Regions from separate parts of the Spartinivicinus ruber genome, predicted to be linked through region 2. Evidence: predicted binding sites of a transcription regulator. Region 2 holds the regulator's gene; each other region holds the start of a gene.
The links. Region 2 encodes PhoB, which activates phosphate uptake and scavenging genes when phosphate is short. Its sites were predicted from a motif close to TGTCATANNNNTGTCANA; they were not measured.

Region 1 (4,249 bases), 560 kb from region 2:
TACTGCTTTTAATGTAGCGCCAGTGGTTTTAGCTAACTGTTGCCACGGTACTATATTGGCGTGATGCTCTAAAACAGTAATGAGTATTTCATCCCCTTCTTTAATAAAATGATGGCCATAACTATAGGCAACCAAATTTATTGCTTCTGTAGCACCACGGGTCCAGATAATCTCGGTTGACGAACTTGCATTAATAAACTGTTGAACAGTTTTCCGTGCAGCTTCAAATCCTATCGTGGCTTCAGTGCTGAGGTAATGAGAAGCTCTGTGGACATTAGCATTACAGTGTTGGTAGTAGTTGCTAATGGCCTGAATAACACTGAGTGGTTTTTGAGTAGTAGCGGCGTTATCAAAATACACCAATGGTTGGCTATTAACTGTTGTTTGTAAAATAGGAAATAACGTGCGCAGTGCTTTTACATTAAATAGGGAAGTCATTACAGCTTGGTTACCAACAAAGTTGACCTGCATTCATAAAAGATATTACTCAATATCATGACTGAAAAACTGTTTTCGATATAGCGGTTTTGCTATTGTCGTCTTTATTTCAAAGTAAAGAAGTGTAAGCGCAAACAGTGTAATAGCTTTTAGTTATATAAACATTCAACTATTATATAGTCTCTTGTATGTGTAGATACATGGATTGCAGTCAGGGGCTGTGAAGAGGGTAAATTTAGATCATACTATAAATACTAATGATAATAGTCTCGTAGTATTATTCTTGTAATCTATTTTGGTTGATAATTGAACAGCAGGCGTTAAAAGCTTAAGTAACTAAGTAGATGAGAGAATTTCAGTAATAAAAGCAATAACAGGTTATAACTTAGCCATCTGCAATGGCTTTTAGCAATAATTAAATCGGGGCATAAGAAGCAGTTTGGATTTTTACCATACTTCAGGCTGTTTCTAGCAAAGGAGGGAGTATGTTGCTTGACGAGTATAGACAGCAAATCAAGGTTGCACTCGAAAAGCACAACCATGCAGGGCTGTACTTTATTATTGACTCAGCCAGTTTGCCAGAGTTACCAGAGCGAATTTGGGAGCTAGAGGATAATCCACAATGTGATTCATTATTCAGGGGGACGCCAGAGGAAGAGCTGTGTGATGTAGCACCTTATTTAATTAAAGTGAATATTGGCTCACCGTTGTTTGAGTGGCTGCTACAACAATCAATGGATTTACCAGTGGGTATCTTCATTATTAGCCATTGTGAGCATGCTCAGCTTTATAGTCACTTTAAAGCAGCATTGGAAATAAATTTACCTAATCAGCACTGGGCGCATTTTAAGCTATATGACCCCAGAGTGATTTCAGGCTTAAACTTGGTTTGTAATAAGCAAACGTTTGCAAGCTTGTTAGGTCCTGCAAGTATTTGTATTTATGTTGATTTATGCAGTAGAGCCGTGTGCCAAATCGAGAATGAGCAAGCCAGTTGTTATCATTTTGTTAATAAAAAGTTAACTTTTACATTAACGGAGCGTCAGCTGGAGAGGTTGGTTGAACTGAGTATGCCATTTGCTGTAGTAGATTATTTAAAACTTCAAAATGCTGAGCTAATAACATCCGATGTATATGCCGAGTTGTTGTTACTAGCCAAACAAAATTTGAAGCAACATGAAGATATGTCAGTTGTTGTAGGTAAAGAAAAGCAGCCAGTAGTAGGAAACTTGTGTCAGTTGTTATCACCGGTTACACAAGAATACTCCATTATTGAATCGGCTTTGAATAAAGCACAAATGGCAACTTATATATCAGCTCGAGAAATTACTAACTTGCTGCAGAACTATCAGGCTCGAAAAATTTGTGCTTAACCTGAAGGGATTAGGTAGTCAAACTACAAAATCTAATTAACAAAACTCTTAAACAGCCTCTGTGGTATTCTGCTCCAGAGGCTGCTTATTAATAAATTACCAAGATTAGTTAATGTTATAAGCCTTGATTGATTAACCTGAATATTTCTGTAGTTTGGTGAAATATTCAGGTTAGTCATCCTCCCAGTAATCCTCGCCTATCAAATGGTTTAAGCGTTTATTCTCAAAATAGTCCTCAATAGCACGCCTTGCCTCAAGAGAACGCTGAGAAGACTTTTCTCGGTTGCTACTCGATGTTGAGTTGCTTGAAGAAGAGATGTAAATGGGCTGATTAGTTTGCTCGGGTACTTGTATTTGCATAGTGCCGCATCCCTTTCTGGTGTTAGTAGTTGGTTAAGATGCAATAGCTTTATGACAGTATGATTAATGTTTTATGGTAATGCTATTTTGGTTATTTAAACTTCAACTGCCTTCAAATTTATTATGAACTCTAAGTTTTAGATTTACTTAAGAGTCTTATGTTTTAGTACCTAAGTTAAGGGATTAGTAGTATGTTTTTTTACAAGGCTACCAGCTATTCAGGGCTGTGAAACAGCTTCCAAGAAGCTGGTCGCCTACCCAGAAAAGTGCTGCTTTTCACGAAAAAGGTATTTCTCTAATCAGCGACTTTTCCTTAGGTCAATGTAACAGCAGAGCAGCCCTTCGTTAATAACTTTTTAATAACATTTTCAAATTACCAACCCAGTTAAAATGAAAATAATTTACTAGTTATTATTTATTATGTGCTACCAGGGGACTTGTATATATAAAGTTTGAGTTGCCCTTAAGTTTTTGGTGGGGAAATTCGTAGGCTGCGTAAGTTATTCTTAACTGTCTTGAGATGTGCAGCCAACTCTGGCCCACGAGACATTGCTACTCCCATGGCTAGAATATCAATCACTACCAAATGAGCAATTCTTGAAGTTAGTGGAGTATAAACATCAGTGTCTTCTATTGCTTCAACATGTAAAGCAAAATCGCACAGTTTGGCTAATGGACTTTGTTTGGGGCAAATAGCAATAACTTTTGCCTGCTGCTGGCTGACGAGTTGAATTGTATGAATCAGTTCTCGGGTACGACCAGTTTGGGATATAGCCACCACGCAGTCATCTGGAGTCAACGTAGCGGCAGACATGGACTGCATATGGGGGTCTGAGTAAGCTGCGGCTGATAGCTGCAAGCGAAAGAACTTATGCTGAGCATCTATGGCTACTGCACCGGAGGCTCCAAAACCGTAGAACTCTACACGCTTTGCCACAGATAAAGCGGTAATGGCCTGCTCTAGAACCAAATCATCTAAGCTATCGCGAACACTTGAAAGCGTGCTAATGGTTGAGTCAATAATTTTTGACTTGTAGTCGGCAGGAGAGTCATCTTGATTGATTGCAAACTGGCCAAAGTTGCTACCAGAGGCAAGGCACTGTGCCAGCTGTAGTTTGAAGTCCTGAAAGCCACTACAACCCACAGCCCGGCAAAACCTTAAAACGGTTGGTTCACTGACTTCTGCTGCAGTTGCTAGGTCAGCAATACTGATATGCATTACGCGTACGGGGCTATGCAATACAAAGTCTGCCACTTTTTGCTCAGAGCGACGAAGTTGGCTATAACACTGCTGGATTTGTTGTAATAGCTGAATAGAAACCATGTAGGGGTGAATCTTTGCTGGGCCTTTTTGTAGTTATACTACAAAAAATGCATACAAACTATATGGAAATAAGTATTAATAGCTTGTGTCATTGCCAGCCAAGGTAACAGGCCGCTAAACTAATGTGGCCTTATAAGACGAACGCTGTGCGATTTCCGATCAATTTACAAGCTTATTACAAGTCATTATGGATGTATCCCAAACTTTAGACTCTCTCAATGCTGCTCAACGTGAAGTAGTTGCTTCGCCGATTGGAAATTGCTTGGTATTAGCCGGTGCCGGGAGTGGTAAAACCCGTGTGTTGGTTCATCGGATTGCCTGGCTGATTCAGGCTGAAGGCATTTCACCTCATGCGATTATGGCAGTCACCTTTACCAATAAAGCAGCTGCAGAAATGCGCCACAGAATCGAATCATTATTGGGGGTGAATACTCGAGGCATGTGGGTGGGCACCTTTCATGGTTTAGCTCATCGCTTATTGAGACTGCATTGGCGTGATGCAGGGCTTTCTGAAAACTTTCAGATATTAGATGCTGATGATCAGCTGCGCTTAATAAAACGCATTATGAAGGGCTTGAATTTAGATGAAGCAAAATGGCCCCCTAAACAAGCTCAGTGGTATATCAACAGCCAGAAGGATGAAGGGCGTCGTCCACAAAACATTGAAGCCTACGGTGACCAGTTTGATGTCACCATGTTGAAAGTTTATCAGGCTTACGAAGAGGCCTGTAAACTATCAGGTATGGTGGATTTT
Region 2 (4,249 bases):
TTAATGATTTATTTTTTTAGTTATTGCTTATTTACTTTACAACTTATACTACTAACGCTTTAAAATAATTTATCAGTTGATTGCGTTTGGATAAACACACACCTTAGCAAATTTTTTTAGATAAGTCGGCTATTTAGTCGTTTATTTCAACCTGGCGAAATGGAAGTTTTTGATTACATTTAGTTAACAACTACATGCATTAATACAATCCAAGCTCAACCAATTGCAATCATTTCAAAGTCCAACTTGCTTACTCCACAGTCTGGGCATAACCAGTCTTCTGGTACATCTTCCCAACGAGTACCAGGTGCAATGCCTTCTTCTGGCCAGCCTTCGACCTCATCATAAATAAACCCGCAAACCACACATTGCCATTTTTTCATGTCAGGCTCCTCACTTATCTCATCATTCAGGCGACTGAATCAGCTGTACTTCGCTTCAGAGCATCTCTCATAACTGTTTATGAGAGGTATCCTTCTATTCAAAACTTGCAACTGATAGCAAGATATCGCATTCTGCGCGCCAGACAACTAAACAGTATTAAGTAAAAACTTCATTGTGAGCGCATTATCCATTTTTGAAGCTGCCCAGTGGCAACGCCATCTTAACATACCTTCGCCCTGGCAAAACTGGCTAACTTTCACTGGTTCCCTCTCACAACGCTTGCAGGATACCTTTGAATCCCTGTCAGTCAAGTTGATCAGCCAGTGTTGGCAGCCTGCACTACCCTCTGAACAAAAGCTGCTAGGCATCCCAAAACAGCAATCAGCTTTTATCCGTGAGGTAATCCTCTATGCCAACCAACAACCTGTGGTATATGCCCGCACCGTAATACCTGCATTTACCGGCCTGCTTAGCTGTCAGCCGCTGCTTAGCTTGGATACTGAACCATTAGGCAGACTTTTATTCAATCATGCCAGCGCTAAGCGAAACCCAAACTTTACGTTTGCTCACTTTACCCAGCAACAGTTGCAAGTCTTGCCTGCGCCCTTAACAATAACGCCTCCAGCATTAACACCGTCAAGAATTAACCAAGACTGCTGGGCCAGACAATCAGTTTTTATTGTGAATCAACGTCAGCTAGCAGTCAGCGAACTGTTTTTACCCACTATTTTTTCAATGCAGCAATCTGTAAATAAACCCTTACAACACCAGCCAATGTAAAACGAGCTTATTCATAGTGACTAACAGGATGGAACTAACAGACAGCCCTACCAACAAGCTCAATGCCCTACTTAGCATCACCCGCTTAAACCGTCCTATTGGTATTTACCTGCTGCTTTGGCCCACTTTATGGAGCCTCTGGCTTGCGGCAAATGGCTTACCAGACTGGCACTTAATTATTATCTTTTGTTTAGGTGTAACAGTGATGCGTAGTGCTGGATGTGTAATCAATGACATTGCTGACCGAGACTTTGATGGTCATGTTCAGCGCACCCAAAACAGGCCCTTGATTACTGGTGATCTAACGGTTAAAGAAGCACTATGGTGCTTTGTTGTGCTCTGTGTTGTTGCATTTGTATTAGTGCTTTTTACCAATCTGCTAACAATATTACTCAGTTTTGGAGGCTTGGCTTTAGCAGTTTGTTATCCCTTTATGAAGCGCTATACCCATTACCCCCAAATTGTATTGGGGGCAGCTTTTTCCTGGTCGATCCCTATGGCCTATACTGCTCAAACTGGTGAATTAAACCATGCTATCTGGCTGCTGTTTTTGGCTAACCTGGCCTGGACAGTTGCCTATGATACGGCTTACGCCATGGTAGATAGAGACGATGATTTAAAAATAGGCGTCAAATCTACTGCTATTTTATTTGGGAAAGCTGATAAACTTATGATTGGCTTATTACAAATAATTACTCTAGCTTTGTTAGCAGGGGTAGGCTATTTATTTCAGCGTGGTTGGCTGTTCTTTATTGGCATCGGCTTGATGGCTGGATTGTTTATCTATCAGCAGTATTTAATCAAAAATCGTGATCGGTCCCAATGCTTTAAAGCGTTTTTAAATAATCACTGGGCAGGCATGTTTGTCTTTATTGGAATAGTTTGTGATAGTGCTGTTTCTTAGTTTTGCCTTTGTAGGTAATAACTAGGAATACTTCTCACTGTGGTATTGAGCCACAGTCATAAAACTCATGGATTGGTAACACTTTCAGGGCAGAGCCACAGGAATGTCATGCAAATGTAACATTAAGTCTGTGTAATGCTCTGCTGACAACTTGAAAGCGAGAGAAGGCTTGAAAATGGTTGGCAAAAAAATACTCATAGTGGACGATGAGGCCCCCATCCGGGAAATGATTGCAGTTGCTCTCGAAATGGCTGGCTACGAATGTCTGGAAGCAGATAACACCCAAGATGCGCATAGCATAATGATCGACAAGAAGCCCGATCTAATCTTGCTTGATTGGATGCTACCAGGAACCAGTGGAATTGAATTGGCAAGGCGACTCCGTCGCGATGAAATTACTGCCAATATTCCTATCATTATGTTAACCGCTAAAGGTGAAGAAGATAATAAGATTCAAGGGCTGGAAGTAGGGGCTGATGATTACATCACCAAACCATTCTCCCCCAGAGAACTGGTTGCCCGTCTAAAAGCAGTCCTACGACGCTCCGGTGCTCAAGAGCCACAGGAACCCATTCGGGTTGAAGGGCTAGAGCTGGACCCAATTAGCCATCGCGTTAGTATCAATGGCAAACCGACTGAAATGGGCCCTACTGAGTATCGCTTATTGCAGTTCTTTATGACTCATCAAGAGCGAGCGTACACCCGAGGCCAGTTACTGGACCAGGTTTGGGGTGGCAATGTGTATGTTGAAGAGCGTACCGTTGATGTTCATATTCGGCGGCTACGCAAAGCATTAGGCACAGGCCATGACCGTTTTATCCAAACCGTTAGAGGCACTGGTTACAGGTTTTCAACTAAGGCTTAACCGTGAAGGCTAATTGGCAGGGCGAAATTATTCAGCGGCTCGCTATTACTGTTTCAGTCAGCGTATTGTTTGGAGTAGTTATTGGAGAAGTAGCCTGGGTTTTAGCAATCGTTTTAGCTGGATACCTAAGCTGGACGCTATTACAGGTGTTTCGCCTCAGCCATTGGCTCCAGGAGAGTGAACATAATCACCTGGAACCACCTGAAAGTCGCGGCATTTGGGGAGATATCTTCGATGCTATCTACCGACTGCAACGCCGTGACCAAAAAGCCCGAGCCCGCCTCCAGGCAGTAATTGATCGGGTGCAAGAATCCACAGCCGCTTTAAATGACGCAGTCATTATGGTCGACAACCAGGGCAATCTGGAGTGGTGGAATAAAGCAGCAGAAGCCATGCTTGGCTTTAAAAGCCCTATTGACCAGGGCCAGCTCATTACAAACCTGATCAGAGACCCAGCTTTTACTAAATACTTCGATAAAAAAGACTACCAAGAAGCCCTTGAAGTCTCTTCTCCCATCAATGATCAGCTCATCCTACAGTTCAACATTACTCTGTTTGGTCGCAATGACCGCCTGCTACTGGTCAGAGACATCACCCGGTTACATAACCTGGAACAAATGCGCAAAGACTTTGTGGCCAATGTTTCCCATGAGCTAAGAACACCCCTGACAGTAATAAGAGGTTATCTGGAAACATTACTGGATAACGCTAATATTTTGCCTGAGCGCTGGATTCGGGCTTTACAACAAATGCAGCAGCAATCCGATCGGATGGAAAATCTGGTTAGCGATCTACTACTGCTATCAAGACTAGAGACCAGTGACCGGCAAACTGATTTGAAGCCACTGTATTTACATAAAGTCCTGTTCAATATTGTTAATGATGCAAAAGCATTGAGCGGGGATCGCTGTCACCATATTCAGCTGGTTTGCCCAGAAGAAGCGAAGCTGTTCGGGCACGACCGGGAGTTGCATAGCGCCATTTCCAATCTGATTTTTAACAGCGTTAAATACACCCCCGCTGAAGGACAAATTGATGTGCATTGGTGGGAAGATGAGAGTGGTGGACACTTATCAGTAATGGATGACGGAGTTGGGATAGATCCAAAACATATCCCTCGCCTTACCGAACGATTCTATCGAGCAGATCCTAGTCGCTCAATCAATACAGGGGGAACCGGGCTGGGCTTAGCCATCGTGAAGCATGTATTGATACGCCACAATGCCCGGTTAGAAATACAAAGTGAGTTAGGTAAAGGCAGCTGCTTTATCTGCCACTTCCCACCCTCAATGATCGCCAGTGAAAACAGCCCAGAA
Region 3 (4,249 bases), 780 kb from region 2:
GGAAGTTATAGAGAAATGAGTGGCATAACTATTTACAGCTCAGCTTATTGTCCCTTTTGTATCCGAGCAGTGCGCCTGCTGGATAGCAAACAGGTTCCTTATCAACTGATTAGTGTGGATGGTAAGCCCGCAGTACGTAGAGTGATGGCTGAAAAGGCGGGGCGTACCTCTGTGCCGCAAATTTGGATTGGTGAGCGGCATGTGGGCGGTTGTGATGAGCTTTACGCTTTAGAGAGAGCAGGTAAACTTGACCCGCTGATCGCTGAATACCAGTAATCAAATCCACAAGCATAGCAGACAGCGAGAGTCGTCTTTATTTTGCGACACAAACACAGAATAGTGCTATGGTTGCTGTCACAGGCCAACGTGGTGATGAATGACGAAGTGCGTCAGCTGAGTTAGTATTGCTGGCACGCTTACGATATTAAACAGAAATTAACTAAGGAATTACATAAATGGCTGAAAACCAACAAAATCAGGCCGCTGGCGAAGAAAATCAACCTCAGTTTGCATTACAGCGGATCTATGTGAAGGACCTTTCATTTGAGTCGCCCAAGGCACCTGAGATTTTCACTAAAGAATGGCAGCCACAGGTTAATTTGGATCTGAACACGCAAAATACCCAGCTTGAAGATGGTGTGTTTGAAGTTGTGTTATCCCTAACAGTTACTGTTACTAATAATGAAGAGACTGCATTTGTTGTTGAAGTTCAGCAGTCAGGGGTGTTCTTGATCAGAGGATTAGATGATGCTTCATTGCATCAAACACTAGGTGCTTTTTGCCCTAATATTCTATTTCCTTATGCTCGCGAGTGCATCGATAGCTTGGTATTACGCGGTAGTTTCCCTCCAATTATGTTAGCGCCAGTTAATTTTGATGCGTTGTATGCTCAAGCACTACAGCAGCGTGAGCAAGAGCAACAGCAGCCAGAAACTATTCAATAAGCTTGATACCTACGGGGTAATCTAGCTATTTAATTAAACAATAAAGGGGCATTAATTAGCCCCTCTATTACGTCTTACTCCCCACCTTTAAAACCCAGTTGTCGCCAACTCTCATAAACCATCACTGAAACACAGTTAGATAAATTCATACTACGACTGTTGGGCTTCATGGGTAGCCTTACAATGTGCTCAGGTTTAACCTCATTTTGCAAAACATTATTAGGTAGTCCTCGGGTTTCTGGGCCAAATAATAGTGCATCATTAGGTTCATACTGAACATCAGTGTGGAGAGTAGAGCCTTTGGTACTAATAGCAAACAAGCGATTGACATTGACTGACTGGCAAAAGCCTGCAAGTGACTTATGCACTGCTAGTTTGGCAAACTCGGAATAATCCAAACCCGCACGACGCAATTTTTTATCATCTAAGTCAAAGCCTAATGGCTCTATTAAATGCAACTGATAGCCAGTGTTTGCACATAACCGGATAATATTGCCAGTATTGGGTGGTATTTCTGGCTCAAAAAGCACAATATGCAGCATAAAGGTTAATACTCAAAGCTAGATTTTATACAGTACTATTATACTGCTTCTGCTTTAGGATGCAGCACTAACGTGTCAGGAAATAAGCCAAACATATACGAATCCCGGGGTTTGTCTTCTATTCTACTGCGATGCCGAAGCTTACCTTCAAATTGCCCACCAACTTTTTTAGCTGTATTAATACTTGCATGATTATCAGTATCGACCACAATTTCTACTCGAATTAAATTAAGCGCTTCAAAACAAAACTGAGCAGCTGCAGTAATTATTTCAGATGCATAACCTTGTTTCAGACAACTGGCATTCACCCAATAGCTAAGATTGGTAAAGCCATGGGGGAAGTTAATGCCACTTATTCTAGTTTCACCAATATATTCTTGGGTCTTTTTATTGATAAAAGCAAAGTTGAACTCGGTATTAAGTGTTTGTTGATTCATGCAGTGTTCAATCCACTCTTTATTGGTGACTGCAGAATAGTCAGGATTACACCAATATAACCATTTACCAACAAGAGGTGCCGATTGCTGGATAGCAGCTAGCCGTTGGTCAACTAATGATAAGTTGAGTGGCACTCCTTTCAGGCGTTTGGTATTAAGCTGTTTAAACATATAAATTTGCTTTACACTTCTTGTTAAAAAAGCGGTCATTTTACTGACATATAGAAGTGGCTCAATATCAACAATAATAATTAAATTTAATAGAACGGTCGTAATAAATAAATTCAGTTTAAATTACTGGTGTCATAATGGTTAAGGAAAATATCATGCAACTAACAGTGAAAAGGATTGCTGGTAAGTGCTTGCTAATTATCTGGTGTTGTTTACCAAAAGTCTCTATAGCTCAGCAAGAAAGCTCGGATACCTGGTATGAAGCAGGCCAGCAAGCAGTAGCAGCAGCGATCAGGCAGCAGTCAAATACTGCACTGGCACGTAATGTTATTTTGTTTGTTGGTGATGGTATGGGAGTATCCACAGTGACTGCGGCCAGAATTTTAGATGGCCAATTAAAAGAGAAAGCGGGAGAAGAAAACCTTCTAGCGTTTGAGAAACTCCCTTATGTGGGGTTGTCAAAAACCTATAACACTAACCAGCAAACAGCAGATTCCGCTGGAACGATGACGGCCATGGTAACAGGGGTAAAAACCTTGGCTGGGGTTATCTCTGTTGGTCAGCAAGCAATTCGAGGAGACTGTGAAACTTCGAAGCAACACAAAGTAATGACATTACTGGAGCAGGCCGAAGAGGCTGAAATGTCAACAGGTGTTGTGACTACTGCGCGAATTACTCATGCAACACCTGCTGCTACTTATGCTCATACCCCTGAACGAAATTGGGAAGATGACAAAGACTTACCTACTGCAGCAAAGCGAGCTGGCTGTAAAGATATAGCAAGGCAGTTAGTTGAGTTTTCCTATGGTGATGGTTTGGAAGTAGCGCTGGGTGGTGGTCGTAGGAGTTTTTTGCCTGATAACCAAGCTGATCCAGAAGAACCAAATAAAACCGGTACAAGGGGGGATGGACGTAATTTAGTAAATGAATGGCTAACCCAATATGACAAGTCTCAATTTGTTTGGAATGCAAAACAGTTTAAAGCTGTTAAAGCAGAAAATGTTGATCATTTATTAGGACTTTTTAATCGCTCTCATATGGCTTTTGAAGCTGATAGAAGTGATGATAAAGGTGGGGAACCTTCATTATCAGAAATGACCTCTAAGGCAATTAAAGTTTTAGAAAAAAATGAAAATGGTTTTTTTCTGATGGTTGAAGGAGGACGAATTGATCATGGTCATCATGCGGGGAATGCTTACCTAGCCCTGCATGATACGGTTGAGTTTGCCAATGCAGTAGCAACAGCAAGAAAAATGACTGATTCGCGAGAGACGTTGATTATAGTAACAGCGGACCACAGTCATGTATTTACTATGGGAGGATATCCTACACGTGGTAACCCAATATTGGGTAAAGTGGTTGGCAATAACAGCAAAGGGCAACCAAATACGAAGCCCACGCTGGCAGCGGATGGTATGCCCTACACAACACTTGGTTACTATAGTGGGCTTGGCGCTATACATGACCAATCTGGTAGACGCCAGGTAGGTCGACTTAATATTACTGATATTAGTACTAATGCTAAAAACTATTTTCAAGAGGCATTAGTACCAATGTCGGCAGAAACCCATGGGGGGGAAGATGTGGCGATTTATGCTTCAGGTCCATGGGCGTTTTTATTTCATGGGGTTCATGAGCAAAATTATATTTACCATGTAATGGCGCATGCAGCGAAGTTAAGTGGCCATCGGTCAAGTCAGCAACAACAGGCTCGATAAACTTATATTTTTCGTGAATTATTTTTAGGATTTATTACCGTCGTTCTTGACTGCTGAGGATTGGTGAAAATGCAGTTAATCCATGGTGGTATGGATACCACTAATTAGAGTAATTGCCAAAGAACAATTAACTGTCATCCCAGTGATTTAGTTTACTAAGCGTCCAGTAGCGTCTTTAAATAAATTAAGGCAGCTACTGCAAATCATACAGTCGTAGGCTAGCAATAACTTATCCTTCGCTGTGAGTATATACCGATTGATTTTTAGTCCCCTCCCTCTGGGGGAGGGTGTGTAGCTGGTTAATTTTTAAATATTACAAAAACATTTTTTTGGAAATTATTTTTAAGTTGGTAGTTTACGCGCACTCTTTTAGTAATACTGAAGGATTAACTCTGTTTACGGCTGTTTGACAAGTGTCTTCAATAAGGGAAAAATCA

Region 1: the regulator PhoB is predicted to act here: its motif matches at 2,211-2,228, upstream of G4Y78_RS00720 (PA3496 family putative envelope integrity protein).
Region 3: the regulator PhoB is predicted to act here: its motif matches at 2,128-2,145, upstream of G4Y78_RS01645 (alkaline phosphatase).

What each region holds. Positions count from the first base shown of each region.
Region 1 is NZ_CP048878.1:136,136-140,384, forward strand. It holds gene G4Y78_RS00710 (SufS family cysteine desulfurase) at 1-471, opposite strand, end outside; gene G4Y78_RS00715 (DUF4123 domain-containing protein) at 924-1,811, shown strand; gene G4Y78_RS00720 (PA3496 family putative envelope integrity protein) at 1,983-2,171, opposite strand; gene hexR (transcriptional regulator HexR) at 2,635-3,495, opposite strand; gene uvrD (DNA helicase II) at 3,683-4,249, shown strand, end outside.
Region 2 is NZ_CP048878.1:5,933,788-5,938,036, forward strand. It holds gene G4Y78_RS26720 (rubredoxin) at 216-383, opposite strand; gene G4Y78_RS26725 (chorismate--pyruvate lyase family protein) at 559-1,164, shown strand; gene ubiA (4-hydroxybenzoate octaprenyltransferase) at 1,193-2,068, shown strand; gene phoB (phosphate regulon transcriptional regulator PhoB) at 2,244-2,933, shown strand; gene phoR (phosphate regulon sensor histidine kinase PhoR) at 2,936-4,249, shown strand, end outside.
Region 3 is NZ_CP048878.1:353,529-357,777, forward strand. It holds gene grxC (glutaredoxin 3) at 16-276, shown strand; gene secB (protein-export chaperone SecB) at 456-944, shown strand; gene trmL (tRNA (uridine(34)/cytosine(34)/5-carboxymethylaminomethyluridine(34)-2'-O)-methyltransferase TrmL) at 1,019-1,486, opposite strand; gene G4Y78_RS01640 (GNAT family N-acetyltransferase) at 1,525-2,094, opposite strand; gene G4Y78_RS01645 (alkaline phosphatase) at 2,250-3,812, shown strand; gene G4Y78_RS01650 (hypothetical protein) at 4,168-4,249, opposite strand, start outside.